Regions from separate parts of the Nocardioides zeicaulis genome, predicted to be linked through region 2. Evidence: predicted binding sites of a transcription regulator. Region 2 holds the regulator's gene; the other holds the start of a gene.
What was found. Region 2 encodes LexA, which represses DNA repair genes until DNA is damaged. Its sites were predicted from a motif close to TCGAACANNTGTTCGA; they were not measured.
Positions count from the first base shown of each region.

Region 1: the regulator LexA is predicted to act here: its motif matches at 4,340-4,355, upstream of ACFFJG_RS13930 (alpha-ketoglutarate-dependent dioxygenase AlkB).

Region 1 covers NZ_JBHLXH010000001.1:2,840,019-2,847,022, reverse strand. Annotated here, with positions in the region: gene ACFFJG_RS13960 (DNA repair helicase XPB) at 1-237, shown strand, start outside; partial or broken gene ACFFJG_RS13955 (NAD(P)-dependent alcohol dehydrogenase) at 376-1,417, opposite strand; gene ACFFJG_RS13950 (MerR family transcriptional regulator) at 1,473-1,934, opposite strand; gene ACFFJG_RS13945 (oxygenase MpaB family protein) at 2,028-2,891, shown strand; gene ACFFJG_RS13940 (HD domain-containing protein) at 2,888-3,493, shown strand; gene ACFFJG_RS13935 (GntR family transcriptional regulator) at 3,536-4,258, opposite strand; gene ACFFJG_RS13930 (alpha-ketoglutarate-dependent dioxygenase AlkB) at 4,377-5,000, shown strand; gene ACFFJG_RS13925 (SRPBCC family protein) at 5,016-5,750, opposite strand; gene ACFFJG_RS13920 (FAD binding domain-containing protein) at 5,753-6,601, opposite strand; gene ACFFJG_RS13915 (xanthine dehydrogenase family protein molybdopterin-binding subunit) at 6,598-7,004, opposite strand, start outside.
Region 2 covers NZ_JBHLXH010000001.1:1,308,654-1,315,657, reverse strand. Annotated here, with positions in the region: gene ACFFJG_RS06495 (sulfotransferase family protein) at 1-117, opposite strand, end outside; gene ACFFJG_RS06490 (NAD(P)/FAD-dependent oxidoreductase) at 181-1,398, opposite strand; gene lexA (transcriptional repressor LexA) at 1,511-2,233, opposite strand; gene ACFFJG_RS06480 (SDR family oxidoreductase) at 2,391-2,831, shown strand; gene ACFFJG_RS06475 (SDR family oxidoreductase) at 2,849-3,178, shown strand; gene ACFFJG_RS06470 (LysM peptidoglycan-binding domain-containing protein) at 3,357-3,707, shown strand; gene ACFFJG_RS06465 (hypothetical protein) at 4,022-4,540, shown strand; gene ACFFJG_RS06460 (hypothetical protein) at 4,714-5,304, shown strand; gene ACFFJG_RS06455 (hypothetical protein) at 5,462-5,797, opposite strand; gene nrdR (transcriptional regulator NrdR) at 6,175-6,660, shown strand; partial or broken gene ACFFJG_RS06445 (vitamin B12-dependent ribonucleotide reductase) at 6,762-7,004, shown strand, end outside.

The sequences.
Region 1 (7,004 bases), 1.5 Mb from region 2:
CCCTCGGCCGAGGTGGCCATCCAGGTCAGCGGCTCGTTCGGCTCGCGGCAGGAGGAGGCACAGCGCCTGGGCCGGCTGCTGCGGCCGAAGACGGAGGGGCGCAGCGCGCACTTCTACACCGTGGTCTCGCGCGACACCGTCGACGCCGACTTCGCCCAGAACCGCCAGCGCTTCCTCGCCGAGCAGGGCTACGCCTACCGCATCGTCGACGCAGGGGACCTGCCCGCCGACGCCTGACCGCGACGGCGTACGCCGTGTTGCTGTTGCTTCACCATGGGATGTCCGGAAGTGCGGCACTTCCCCCACGCAACGGCGTGAGGGAAGTGCGCATCCGACGACATCCCATGGTGGAGCAGGGACGGCAGACGGCGGGTGTCAGGCCAGCGTGCTGGCGTCGATCACGAAGCGGTAGCGCACGTCGGAGGCGAGCACGCGCTCGTAGGCCTCGTTGACCTGGTCGGCGGGGATCAGCTCGATCTCGCTGACGATGCCGTGCTCGGCGCAGAAGTCGAGCATCTCCTGGGTCTCGGCGATGCCGCCGATCATGGAGCCGGCGAAGGTGCGGCGGTTGGTGAGCAGCGAGAAGACGTTGACGTCGAGCGGCTCCGGCGGGGCGCCGACGTTGACCATGGCGCCGTTGACGGCGAGGAGGCCGAGGTGGGCGCTGACGTCGATCTTGGCGCTGACGGTGTTGATGATCAGGTCGAACGAGCTCGCGAGCGCCTCGAACGTGTCGGGGTCGCTGGTCGCGTGGTAGTGGTCGGCACCGAGGCGGAGGCCGTCCTCCTGCTTCTTCAACGACTGCGAGAGCACGGTGACCTCGGCGCCCATGGCGTGCGCGATCTTGACGGCCATGTGGCCGAGACCGCCAAGGCCGACGACCGCGACCTTCGTGCCCGGGCCGGCCTTCCAGTGCTTGAGCGGGGAGTAGGTCGTGATGCCCGCGCACAGCAGCGGGGTGGCCGCCGCCGGGTCCAGCCCCTCAGGGACCGAGAGGACGTAGTCGGCGTCGACGACGACCTTCTGGGAGTAGCCGCCCTGGGTGGTGGTGCCGTCACGGGTCGGTGGCGGCGTAGGTGCCGATCATTCCCTGGCGGCAGTACTGCTCGTCGCCGTTGCGGCAGTTGTCGCACGCACCGCACGAGCCGACCATGCAGCCGACGCCGACGCGGTCACCGACCCGGTGGCGGGTGACGTCGGCGCCGACCTCGGTGACGGTGCCGACGATCTCGTGGCCCGGCACGACCGGGAAGGGCTGCGGGCCCCAGTCGCCGTTGACGGTGTGGATGTCGGAGTGGCAGATGCCGGCGTACTCGATGTCGATCAGCACGTCGTTCGCACCGACCTCGCGGCGCTCGATCGTGGTCGGCTCGAGCGGCTTGCCGGCGGCGGGGGCGGCGTAGGCGTTCACGCGCATGGTGGATCTCCTTCGGTTGGGAGGTGCTTCTTCGGGGTCCGGACCGAGGTCCGTCTCAGTGGTCGGTGACCGCACGCAGCTCCTCGGCGAGCGAGCGCGCCTGCGAGGAGATGTCCTCGCTGCGCGCGGTGTCGCCGTCCTCGACGGCCTGCCAGTACGTGATCTTCAGCTCGACGTAGCGCTGTCGGAGGACGAGCCGCTCCGCCTCGGTCGCCAGGTGCCGCCGCTGCTGCTCGAGCAGCTCGCGCTGCTCGGCCGCGGCCTCGGCGCCGCGGCGGGCGTTGGCCATGTAGTGGCGCATGTCGTCGAGCCCCATGCCGGTGGCGGCCAGGCAGGACACCGACATCAGCTGGTCGAGGTCGCCCTCGGCGTAGACGCGGTGGCCGCTGCTGGCACCCCGGCTGATCGGGGAGATCACCCCGACCTGCTCGTAGTAGCGCAGCGTGCTGGCCGGGAGCCCGGTCAGGGCCGCGGTCTCCCGGATCGTGTAGCTGCGGGGCTCGACGTGCGTGGTCACGTCGTACGACGCTAGGAACTTCGAGTACTCGAAGTCAAAGGGCCGAGGTCGACGCGGCGCGTGCCGTTGGTCCTGCTCGCTACGCTCGACGGCGTGACCCTCCGCGAGCGACTCGGCACCGAGCTGTTCCGCAAGGTGGCGGGCCCCGACGGGCAGAAGGCCCGCGAGCGGGTGCACGGCACGCCCGGCCCCCGGTGGTTCGCCCCCGACTCGCCGATCGCGCGGGTGCACGGCGACGCCTCGATGTTCGTCGGCGGGATCCGAGCGCTCATGCTGCAGTCGCTGCACCCCGCGGCGATGCAGGGGGTGGCCGACCACTCCGGCTACCGCGGCGACATGTGGGGGCGCCTGGCGCAGGTCTCGACCTACATCGCGATGACCACGTTCGGCGCCGAGCAGGACGCGCTCGCCGTGATCCGGGCCGTGCAGCGAGCGCACGAGTCGGTCACCGGCACGATGCCCGACGGCACGCCGTACGCCGCGAACGACCCGCACCTGCTCGGCTGGGTCCACGTCGCGGAGATCGACAGCTTCCTGGTCGCCCACGACCGCTACGGCCACCGTCCGCTCATCGGCCCCGAGCGTGACGAGTACGTCGCGCAGGCCGGGGTCGCCGCGGGCCACCTCGGCGTCGTCGACCCGCCGCAGAGCGAGGACGAGCTGCGCCGGATGATCGCCGCCTACGGTCCCGAGCTGCGGGGCACGTCGGCCGCGCGCGAGGCGATCCGCTTCCTGCTGCTGCACCCCGACCTGCCCGTGGCCGCGCGGCCCGGGTACCTCTCGCTCGCCACGGCGGCCATCGGGCTGCTGCCGACGCAGGCGCGCCGCGAGCTGCGGCTGCCGCCGGTGCCTCCGGTCACCAACCGGGTCCTCGGTGCCGCGGCCACCCGCACCATCCGCTGGGCGATGGCGTCGGGCCACGAGGAGGCCCGGGAGCTGCAGGAGCAGCGCGGGTGAGCTCCGGGCCGGCGCTCGTCGCCGCGCTGGCCGCGCGGTGGCCCCTGCCGGACCGGCTCGACCTGCGCGACGAGCTGCTCGTCGCCTGGGACCGTCCCGGCTACCACGACCTCCTCCACCTCACCGAGGTGCTCGACCGGCTCGACGAGCTGGCCGACGCGGGCGTGCCGCTCGACCGGACGCCGGTGGCCGTGGCCGCGTGGTTCCACGACGCGGTCTACGACGGCGCCCCCGACGACGAGGAGAGGTCCGCCCGGTGGGCCGAGCGCGCCCTCACCGGGCCGCTCGCGACCGAGGTCGCCCGCCTGGTGCGGATGACGGTCGAGCACCGACCCGACGACGACGACACGCACGGTGGTGCACTCAGCGACGCCGACCTCGCGATCCTCGCCGCGCCACCCGAGCGCTACGACGCCTACGTCGCCGGGGTCCGGGCCGACTTCGCGCACGTCGGCGACGACGACTTCAGGGCCGGGCGCCGCGCCGTGCTCGAGGACCTCATCGCCCGGACGCGGCTGTTCCGCACCGGGCGTGCCCGCGAGCTCTGGGAGGAACGGGCGCGCGCGAACCTCGCTCGCGAGCTCGCCCGGCTGCGGGACTGAGCCTGCCCGACTGAGCCTGCGCCGCCGGCGAGCGGCGCGGGGTCAGCGGTCGGCGAGCTGGAGGTAGAAGGTGAAGCGGTCGTGGCGGTAGCAGCTGCGGGAGACCTCGACGATGCGCCCGTCGGAGACCGCGCGACGGGCGTGGCGCAGGACCGGGTCACCCTCGGCGATCTCGAGGATCGTGGCCTCCTCCGCGCTGGCGCGGTCGGCGCTGATCGAGTCCTCGACACCGGTCGGGCGCAGCCCGCGGGCGGCGAGGGCCTCGTAGAGGCTGGTGGGCGTGCCGTGCTGGAGGAAGCCCGGCAGGAGCACCTCGTTGAGGTAGGCGTCCTCGACGCACACGATGTCCTGGTCGGCGCGCCGCAGCCGCCGCCAGTGCAGCACCGGGTCGCCGGGCGAGATGTCGAGCGCGCGGGCGACGCCGGGGCCGGCCTGCTCCACGCGGGCCAGGAGCGTCTGCGACTCCGGCAGCATGCCGCGACGCCGCATCTCCTCGGTGAACGAGGTCAGCCGGCCCGAGGTCTTGGGCGGCTGGGCGACGAAGGTGCCGCGGCCGGGGATGCGCTCGAGCAGCCCTTCCGCGACCAGGGCGTCGAGCGCCTGCCTGACCGTCATCCGGGCCACGCCGAAGCGGGCGACCAGCTCCCGCTCGGACGGCGCGGCGGAGCCGGGGGGCTGGGCTTCGATGAGACCGCGGACGTGCTCGCGGACCTGGACGTGCTTCAACGCCCGCTGACGCGGGACGACGAGGTCCACCGGATCCATGCCTCACAGGCTAGGCACCCGGAGGACGGACGTCACTCAATTGACGAATGCTGGGGGAAACCATTGAGGTTGTCTTGAGAGTCGAACAGGCGTTCGACCGATGCCGTAGGATGGCCGCATGGCCACGCAGCCGGACTTCCAGGGCTCCCTCTTCGCCGACGTCGCCGTCGCGCCGGTGGACCTCGCGCCCGAGCGTCGCACCCTCACGCTGGGCGCCTGGGTCGACGTCCAGCGCAGCTGGCTGCCCGAGCCCGACGCCGTCCTCGCCGCGCTGGTCTCCGACGTCCCGTGGCGCTCGGAGCGCCGCGAGATGTACGACTCCGTGGTCGACGTGCCGCGCCTGGTCCACACCTACCTCGACGGCGACCCGCTCCCCCACCCGGTCCTGGGCCAGGCCCGCGACCGGCTGAGCGCCCACTACCTCCCCGAGCTCGGCGAGCCGTTCGTCAGCGCCGGCTGCTGCTACTACCGCGACGGTCGCGACTCGGTCGCCTGGCACGGCGACACCATCGGCCGGGGGCGGAGCGAGGACACCATGGTCGCCATCGTCAGCGTCGGCGACCCCCGCCGGCTGCTGCTGCGCCCACGCGGCGGGGGGTCGTCGATCGCGGTGACGATGGGCCACGGCGACCTCGTGGTGATGGGCGGGTCGTGCCAGCGCACGTGGGAGCACGCCGTGCCGAAGGTCGCGCACGCCGGGCCGCGGGTCTCCGTGCAGTTCCGGCCGCGCCACGTCTTCTGAGCCCGACCCGCCTCCTCACCTCCTGAGCAGCCGGCGCACGAGCGCGAGCCCGACGACGGCAGCCACGGCCTGCTTCCAGTACGACCGCGCCAGCACCGGCAGCACCGCGCTGCCGAGGTCGAGCGCCTCCGCGGGCGGAGCGGGCGGGGGAGACGTGGGCTTCGGCGGGGCCGGTCGCGGCGGCGGGGGCGGCTGGGCGGGCGGGGGTGGGGCGTCGTCCGCCACCGCCGAGGGCTCGTCCACGCCGGCCGAGGCGCCGGCCGCCACGGCGTCGAGCTCCTGCTGGTCGTCGGTGTCCGGCTCGGCCGGGGCCGTCAGGCGCTGCTCGAGGCAGGTGACGAACTGGCCCAGCAGCTTGTCGGAGACGTCCTGCATCACCCCGCGCCCGAACTGCGCGGGCTTGCCGGTGATGGCGAGGTCGGTCTCGACGGAGACGTCGGTGGAGGTCTGCGACCCGCTCATCGAGACCGTGACCCTGGCCCCCGCCGTGCCGTTGCCGCGCTTGTCCTTGCCCTTGGCGTCGACGACGAAGCGGTGCGCCTCGGCGTCCTTCTCCACGAAGGTGCCGCTGCCGTTGTACTGCAGCGCGATCGGCCCGAGCTTGACCTTCACCGAGCCGGCGAACGACTCGGCGTCGGCCTCGTTCACCTGCGCGCCTGGGAAGCACTCGGCGACCGACGCGATGTCGTTGAAGTGGGCCCACGTCTCCTCGACGCCGACCGGGACGGTGAAGCGGTGGGACAGCTCCACGCCTACGCCACCCCCGCTGCCTTGAGCACCGCGCGGCCGGTGAGCACCCGCGCCAGGTGCTGGCGGTAGTCGGCCGCACCGTTGAGGTCGGAGGGCGGGTTGGTGCCCTCGGCCGCCTGCTGCGCCGCCTCCCGTACGCCGTCCTCGGTCGCGGTGGCACCGGCCAGCGCGGCCTCGGTCGCACGCGCCCGCAACGGGGTGCTGCCCATGTTGGTCAGCCCGATCCGGGCCTCGTCGATCGACCCCCTCACCGTCGCGGCGACGGCCACGATGGGCCACTGGTGGGCCACCCGGACGAACTTCTCGTAGTGGGCGCCCCAGCCGGTGTGCTTGGGGATCCGCACCTCGGTGAGGATCTCGTCCTCGCCGATGGCAGTCTCGAAGAGGTCGACGAAGAAGTCGTCGGCACCGACCGTCCGGGTGCCGCCCGGACCGGCGATGACGAACTCGGCGCCGAGCGCGAGCGCGGGAGCGCCCAGGTCGCCGGCCGGGTCGGCGTGGGCCAGGGCCCCGCCGAAGGTGCCCCGGTGCCGGATCTGGGCGTCGGCGACCTCGGCGGCCGCCTTCGACAGCAGCAGCGCGTGCTCCTTGACCAGCGCGTGGTCGCGCACCTCGTGGTGGGTGGTCATCGCGCCGATGACGATGGCGTCGCCCTCCTCGCGGATGCCGCGCAACGAGGAGATGCGGCCGAGGTCGATCACCACCTCCGGGGCGTTGAGCCGCATCCGCAGCACGGGCAGCAGGCTCTGGCCGCCGGCGAGGATCTTCGCGTCGTCGCCGTGCTCACCGAGGGCGGCGAGCGCCTCCTCGACCGAGCTCGGGGCGAGGTAGTCGAACGGTGCCGGGATCATGCCTGGGCTCCTTCCGTGCTGTCGGGTCCGGGCTCGGACTCGTCGAAGTGGGGCATCGCCGCCTCGGGCGTCGGGGCGTCCTGCTCCCCCGCGTGGATGGCACGCCACACGCGCTCGGGCGTGCACGGCATCTGGATGTCGGTGACGCCGAGGTGGCGCACGGCGTCGACCACCGCGTTCACCACGGCCGGGGTCGAGGCGATCGTGCCGGCCTCCCCGACGCCCTTGGTGCCCAGCGTGTTGGTGGTGCAGATGCTCGGGTCGTCGGTGTGCACGACGTCGAAGGAGATGGTGTCGGCCGCCGTCGGCAGCAGGTAGTCGACGAACGAGCCGCTGACGAGCGTGCCGGACTCGTCGTGCACCGCCTCCTCCCAGAGCGCCTGCGCGATGCCCTGCACGAGGC
Region 2 (7,004 bases):
CCCGGCGAGCCCCAGCCGGTCGAGCTCGGCCTCGCCCGGCGGAGTGAGCCGGCGCCGGTTGCCCGGACGGGTGCGGAACACCTCGGGGGACGGGGTCGCGCCGGCGTGCTCGAACATCGCCGCGAGGCTACACCGGGCGCCGGGGTGCGAGGAGCTCCGGCGACGAGCCTCGAGACCCCGTCAGCCGAACGGGATCCGGCCGCGCAGCACCTCGGGGTCGTCGAGCGGCGCGTCACGCGTCTCCCTGATGACCTCGCGAGCCTGGTCGGTGCTGTCCCAGACGTTCCACAGCAGCACACCGCGCACGGAGCCCTGCTTCAGGTAGTAGACGACGCCGGTGCCGAGCTGGCCGTCCTTCCAGTCCTCCACCATGTCGAGGTCGGACTTCGTCTCGCCGACCGCCTCGTAGCCGGCGTCGAAGATGTCGGACCAGAAGATCGGGGTGTACTCGTAGGCCTCGCCGGCGCCGGCCATCACCTTGCCGGCGTGCTCGCCGGACTTCTCGGCCTGGTCGACGTGCTCGACGCGGCGTCGGCCGAGGAGGGCGTCGGGGTACGACGCCACGTCGCCCGCGGCGTACACGTCCTCCGCGCTGGTGCGCAGGTGCTCGTCGACGACGACGCCGTTGTCGACCTCGAGCCCGGCAGCCTCGGCGAGCCCGGTGCGCGGCTGCACGCCGACGCCGACCACGGCTGCGTCGCCGACCACCTCGGTGCCGTCGTCGAGCCGGATCCGCACGCCGTCGCCGGTGTCCTCGCCGGCGCTCACCGAGCCGTGCACCACCGTCACGCCGCGGTCGGTGAACGCCTTGGTGAGGCTGGCCGCGAGCGCACGGGGGAACATCTGCTCCTGCACGTCCTCGAGGTCGAGCACGAGGGTGACGGAGACGTCGTTCTGCACGAGGGCCGAGGCGATCTCCGAACCGATGTAGCCGCCGCCGACCACGACGACGTGGCTGTCGGGGCCGGCGAGGGTGCGCAGCCGCTGGTAGTCGGCGGCGGTGCGGTAGTAGAGGACGCGCGGGCCGGGCTGGAGGTCGAGCGTGCGCGGCTCGGCACCGGTGGCCAGCAGCAGCTTGCCGTAGGTGACGGTCGTGCCGTCGGCGAGGCGTACGGCGTGGGCACCGGGGTCGATCGCGCTGACCGTCGTGTCGGTGAGGAGGTCGACCGCGTCGTCGTCCTCGAGGTCGCCGGAGAGCCACGAGTCGTCGAGGCTCTTCTCGGCGTCGAGCCAGAGGGCCTTCGACAGGTCGGGTCGGTAGACCGGCCTGTCGGGCTCGGAGCCGAGGACCGCGACCGTGCCGGAGGGGTCCTGGCTGCGGATCCCCTTCACGGCGCTCGTGGCGGCGACGCCGGCGCCGACGACGACGTAGTCGTAGGACTCCTGGACCTGGCTCATGCGGGCTCCTCGCGATGGGTGGTCCCGCCATCGTGTCCGCTCGGTGCACCACAATCAACGGCCCTCCGCCCCGCAGGGTGGAGGGCCGTCGGAAGGCCGGGCGAGGAGTGCCTCAGAGGCTGCGCAGGACCGCCGTGACGACACCAAGAATGGTCGCGTTGTCGCCGGGGATCGGGTCGTACGCGCTGTTGTGCGGGAGCAGCCAGACGTGGCCGTCCTTGCGCTGGAACGTCTTCACGGTCGCCTCGCCCTCGATCATCGCCGCAACGATCTGTCCGTTGGTGGCCGTCTGCTCCTGCCGGATCACGACGTAGTCGCCGTTGCAGATCGCGGCGTCGATCATCGAGTCGCCGGACACCTCCAGGAGGAAGAGCGTGCCGTCACCGACGAGCTGCTTGGGCAGCGGGAAGACGTCGGAGACCTGCTCCTCGGCGAGGATCGGGCCACCGGCGGCGATGCGGCCCACGAGTGGGATGTTGACCGCGGTGGGGGAGACGTCGCCGATCCCGGTCTCGTCGACGCTCGACTCGTCGGCGCTCGAGATCGAGCGGCGCGCCGCCATCACCTCGGGCAGGAACACCTCGAGCGCGCGGGGCCGGTTGGGGTCGCGCTTGAGGAAGCCCTTGCCCTCGAGCACGCGCAGCTGGTGGGCCACGCTGGAGGACGACGTGAGCCCGACCGCCTGGCCGATCTCGCGCATCGAGGGCGGGTAGCCCTTCGTCTCGATCGAGTCCTTGATCGTGGCCAGCACGCGCTGCTGGCGCGGGGTCAGGCCGGTGGCGTCCGGCGGGCCGTCGGGCATCTCGATGACGTTCTTGTCGTCCTGCTTGGCCATCTGGCTCAGTCCTCCCGGCACGGTGTCCTGCTGACGTGCTGCTGGTGTGCTGCTGGTGTCGTGCTCCGTCCACCCGGAGCAGTGGGGCCACCGTAGCGCCGCGGACGCCCGCGGATCAAACACCTGTTCGAACCCGCGTGTCGCTACGGTCGGCCGCATGGCGAGCGTGGGCACGACGAGCTGTGTGGTAACGGGTGGGGCGCGTGGGATCGGGCGGGCGATCGCCGAGCGGATGGTCGCCCGCGGTCACCGGGTCGTGGTCACCGACGTCTCCGAGGCGGTCACCGCGACCGCAGAAGAGATCGGAGCGGCCGGGCTGGTCCACGACGTGCGAGACCCCGACGCGCACCGGGCGGTGGCCGCCGAGGCTGCGCGCCACGCCCCGCTGGCGGCCTGGTTCAACAACGCCGGGGTCGGCGACGACGGGACGCTCGTCGCGCTGACCGACGAGCAGGTGCGCCGCCTGGTCGAGGTCAACCTCCTCGGCACCATGTGGGGCACCCGCGCGGCGCTCGACGCGTTCGGGCCCGCCGGAGGTGACGTCGTCAACGTCGCCTCGCTCGCCGGCCTCACCCCGGCCCCCGGCTACAGCGTGTAGCAGCGACGAAGGCGGGCGTGGTGTCGCTGAGCTCCTCGGTCAACGCCGAGGCGCCCCGCGGGGTCCGGGTGCACGCGCTGTGCCCTGACGGCGCCGACACCGCGATGCTCGCCGCGCAGGACCCCGACGGGATGGGAGCCCAGCTGGTGCACTCGGGCGGCCCGATCCTCACCGTCGACCAGGTCGCGACGGCCGCGGTCGCCCTCCTCGGTTCGCGGCGGGTGGTGCGGACCGTGCCGGGCTGGCGCGGGGGAGTGGCGCGGGCTGCCGCGCTCACACCCGGCGCGGCGCCGCACGTCGTGGGGCTGTTCGCGGCCCAGGGGCGGCGGTCGATGCGTCGGCGCTGAGCCGCCTTCGGGGCCGTCGAACATTTGTTCGCCCAGGTCCTTGATCTGTTCGAACACCTGCTCTATCGTCGTACACACGTTCGATCGAACGTCTGAGCGAGACCGACCCACTGTCGGTGGTCATCACTAGACATTCCTTCGACCGAGACACCCGGCTGATCTTCCCCAGGAGGCCACGATGAGCACCCTCAGCCTTTCCCCCGCTTTCACCGCCACGTCCGCCCGTCGCTCGGCGGTGCGGCTCACCCGGCGCGGCCGGCTCGTGGTCTTCCTGACCTCGCTGTTCCTGGTCCTCGGGGTGGCGGTCATGCTCGCCGGCGGCGCCGTCGGCACCGACTCGGCGGGCCAGCAGGTCCCGACCGAGGTCGTCACCGTCGCCCCGGGCGACACCCTCTGGGACATCGCCAGCGACATCTCCACCGACGGCGACGTCCGCTCCGCGATGGATCAGATCGAGCGGCTCAACGCCCTCGAGTCCGCCAGCCTCTCGGCTGGCCAGAAGCTCCGCGTCCCGGTCGTCACCGACTGACGCGCGAGGCCTCCATCAGCCGCTTCGACCCCGGCTGGTGGAACCAAGGGGAAGACCGAGGGGCGGGCCACCAGGCCCGCCCCTCGGCGCATGTCGGGAGCAGGTTGAGCGAGTCGATCTCCGATGTGTCGGCTACGCAGCTTGCCGGGCTGCCGTGGTGAGGGTGGCGGCATACGACACGGGCCGGCCTCCTCCGGGTGTCGTCTGCCGCCACCCTGGTCGCGGTTGTCCACAGATCGGCTCCTGGGACTGTTTCTCGGCAGCTCCGGATGGGTAGTTTCACCGGTGCTGACGTTGTCTCGGGAAGGCCCTTCATGCACGTACGCCGCGCGCTCGCGCTCTCCGTCCTCGCCCCGCTCCTGCTGGCCGGGTGCTCCGACGGCGACCCCGAGCCCAGCCCCACGCCGAAGATGCCCGACCCGACCAGCGCCTCGCCCTCGCCGACGGAGTCCGAGACGGCGGAGGCCGAGAGCGCGGAGGACTTTGTACGCCGGTGGGTCCAGGTGAGCAACGAAATGCAGCAGACCGGTGAAGTCGCCGAGTTCCGGAAGCTTTCGCGTCAGTGCCAGTCCTGTGGTCAGGCCGCCGATCAGGTCCAGTCGATCTACGAAGCGGGCGGGTCTATCGAGTTTGGCGGCGCGACCATCAGCCTGTTGAAGTCAGTTGCGGATGATCCGCCAACATTCAACTTGGATCTAGATACCCCTGAAACGGTGGTGCGGCTGAAGAACGGACAAGTCGATCAGCGACTGCCGAGCGGTGTTGGCCAGTATCAGCTGACGCTCAATGGCGAGCCAGGCGCATGGTTCGTAGCCGCGTACGCGAGACGATGATCCGTCTATTGCTTGCCCTCCTCCTGGCCTCCGGAGGGCTCATGGCTCTGAGCGAAACCGCGACCGCCGATGGGTGCTCGAGCCAGGTCGGCATTCTTGGAGTCAACGCTGAATGCCAGTGGACCTATGCGGAATTCCAGAGCTCATCTAGCTCTGATGTAACACACACCTGGGTGGTCACGATCCAGTGCGGCAACGGCGGCATCTGTGCGGACCACGTCGAATGCGTGGAGAACGGTGCGAGCGGCTTTGTCCACGACGTGTTCATGGACGGTGTCGACGTCGGCGACGTCTGCGTCCCTGAAGCCGACGTCGATGAGGTCAACGTCCTCGCGTTGATCATCAGGCAGTTCAAGCGGATCGAGTGGCCAGCCTCCGAGCTGGTCGTTCAGCCACCGGGCGGCAAGACCTTGGTCAACTTCGAGACGAACTTCTACACCGACGACGACCAGCCGATCACACAGACGGTCCGCATTGCAGGCCGTCAGGTCGAGATCCGGGCCGTCCAGGTTACGTACCGGTTCCACTTCGGTGATGGCACAGGCGTCGACAGTGCCAGCCCGGGGCGTCCGAACCCGTACCTCGACGTCACCCACGTCTACACGCAGGCGGACCCGGTAACGGTCAGTCTCGACACGACGTACTCGGGCGAGTACCGCATCGGCGGTGGAGCATGGACGCCGATCAACGAGACGGTCACCGTGCAAGGCGCGGCTCAGGACCTCGACGTGGTCGAGGCGCTCCCGCAGCTCGTTCTCCGCTAGGTCCGATCGACGACGCGGAAGATCCGAGCCATCCGGTGGCTCGGATCTTCCGCTCTGCGCAGCTGCCCCGCCTGCATCCGAGCGACACCGGCCGTGAGTGCGGTTCCTGTGACGTACCTGGTACGTCACCGATACCGCACAAGGCGGAAGGCGGCGCTCAGCGTGCCGCGCGCTTGCCGCCGATAGGCCGTGGGGCCTCGCCGGGGGCGGGGGGCTCGCGGGTGATCCCGAGGGTCCGGGAGAGCCGGGCGACGAGGAGCAGGCCGACGAAGAGGCACGCGATCGCGCCGAGGCAGGCGAGCGCCATGAACATCCAGGCGGACGAGCCGGAGCCCCCGCGGGCCGCCGTACCGAAGTCGATGGCGGCGTAGACGAGGTAGCCCCAGGCCACCACGCACAGCGTGATCCCGACGCAGATCGCCAGCGCGAGGGGAGAGGTCCGGGCGGACGACGCGGGGGCTGCTCGCCGCGATCCCGCCCGCTTCCCCGTCACGCGGGACATTGTGCCCGCTCGATCCATCCAGAGGGGCCGAATAGCCCGTTCGGACTACGCCAGGACCACCCGCCGGAGCACACCGGAAGCGCGACACGCCGGGCCGGAAATAGACGAACGATCACTGACCTGCGGTTTTGCCGACGACACGCCCGAAGCCCGATCTGACCCGTCCGGCTCACTTGCCAAGCGTTGTGACGGCGACGTACGGTAACCACTACATCTAGTACTTACACCGCTGTAGTTATCCACATCTGGTGCACATGCCATGGGTCTCTACGCACAGGCCAAGCCTAGATGTCCACAGGAAGATCCACAGGCGCGGACCCGTTGTACGGGTGTGCGAAGCGCGCCCTGACGACGGGAGGAGGGCTGCCATGCACTGTCCGTACTGCAAGAACGAGGACACCAAGGTCCTCGACTCCCGCGTCGCCGACGACGGCGGCTCGATCCGCCGTCGCCGCAGCTGCTCGGCGTGCGACCGCCGGTTCAGCACGGTGGAGAAGATGCAGCTCACGGTGCTCAAGCGCTCAGGCGCCACCGAGCCGTTCAACCGTGACAAGGCCATCGCCGGCGTCCGCAAGGCCTGCAAGGGCCGCCCGGTCACCGATGCCCAGCTCGCCTGCCTGGGCCAGGACGTCGAGGACGCCCTGCGCCTGAGCGGCCAGGCCGAGTTCGACGCCAACGAGGTCGGCCTCGCGATCCTCGCCCCGCTGCGGGCGCTCGACGAGGTCGCCTACCTCCGTTTCGCCTCCGTCTACCGCGCCTTCGACTCCGTCGAGGCCTTCGAGGACGAGATCGCCATGCTGCGGCTCGAGCGCGCCACCGACGGTCCGAGCGAGACCTCAGCCCAGTCGGGCTGACCACGAACGGCCCGGCAGGTGGTGGGGAAGCTGCCTGCCGGGCTCACCAACATCCCGCGAGACGACTCGCGAACCGAGAAACCACCACCACAGGAGATGGCATGACCGAGACGGTTTCCACCGGCGCCAAGGGCGCGGCGAGGGGCAAGGGCCTGAAGATGGAGCGCGTCTTCAGCACCAAGGGCACCCACCCCTACGACGCCATCACCTGGGAGCGTCGCGACGTCGTCCAGACCAACTGGAAGACCGGCGAGACCGTCTTCGAGCAGCGTGGCGTCGAGTACCCCGACTTCTGGTCGGTCAACGCCTCCACCATCGTCACCACCAAGTACTTCCGCGGCGCG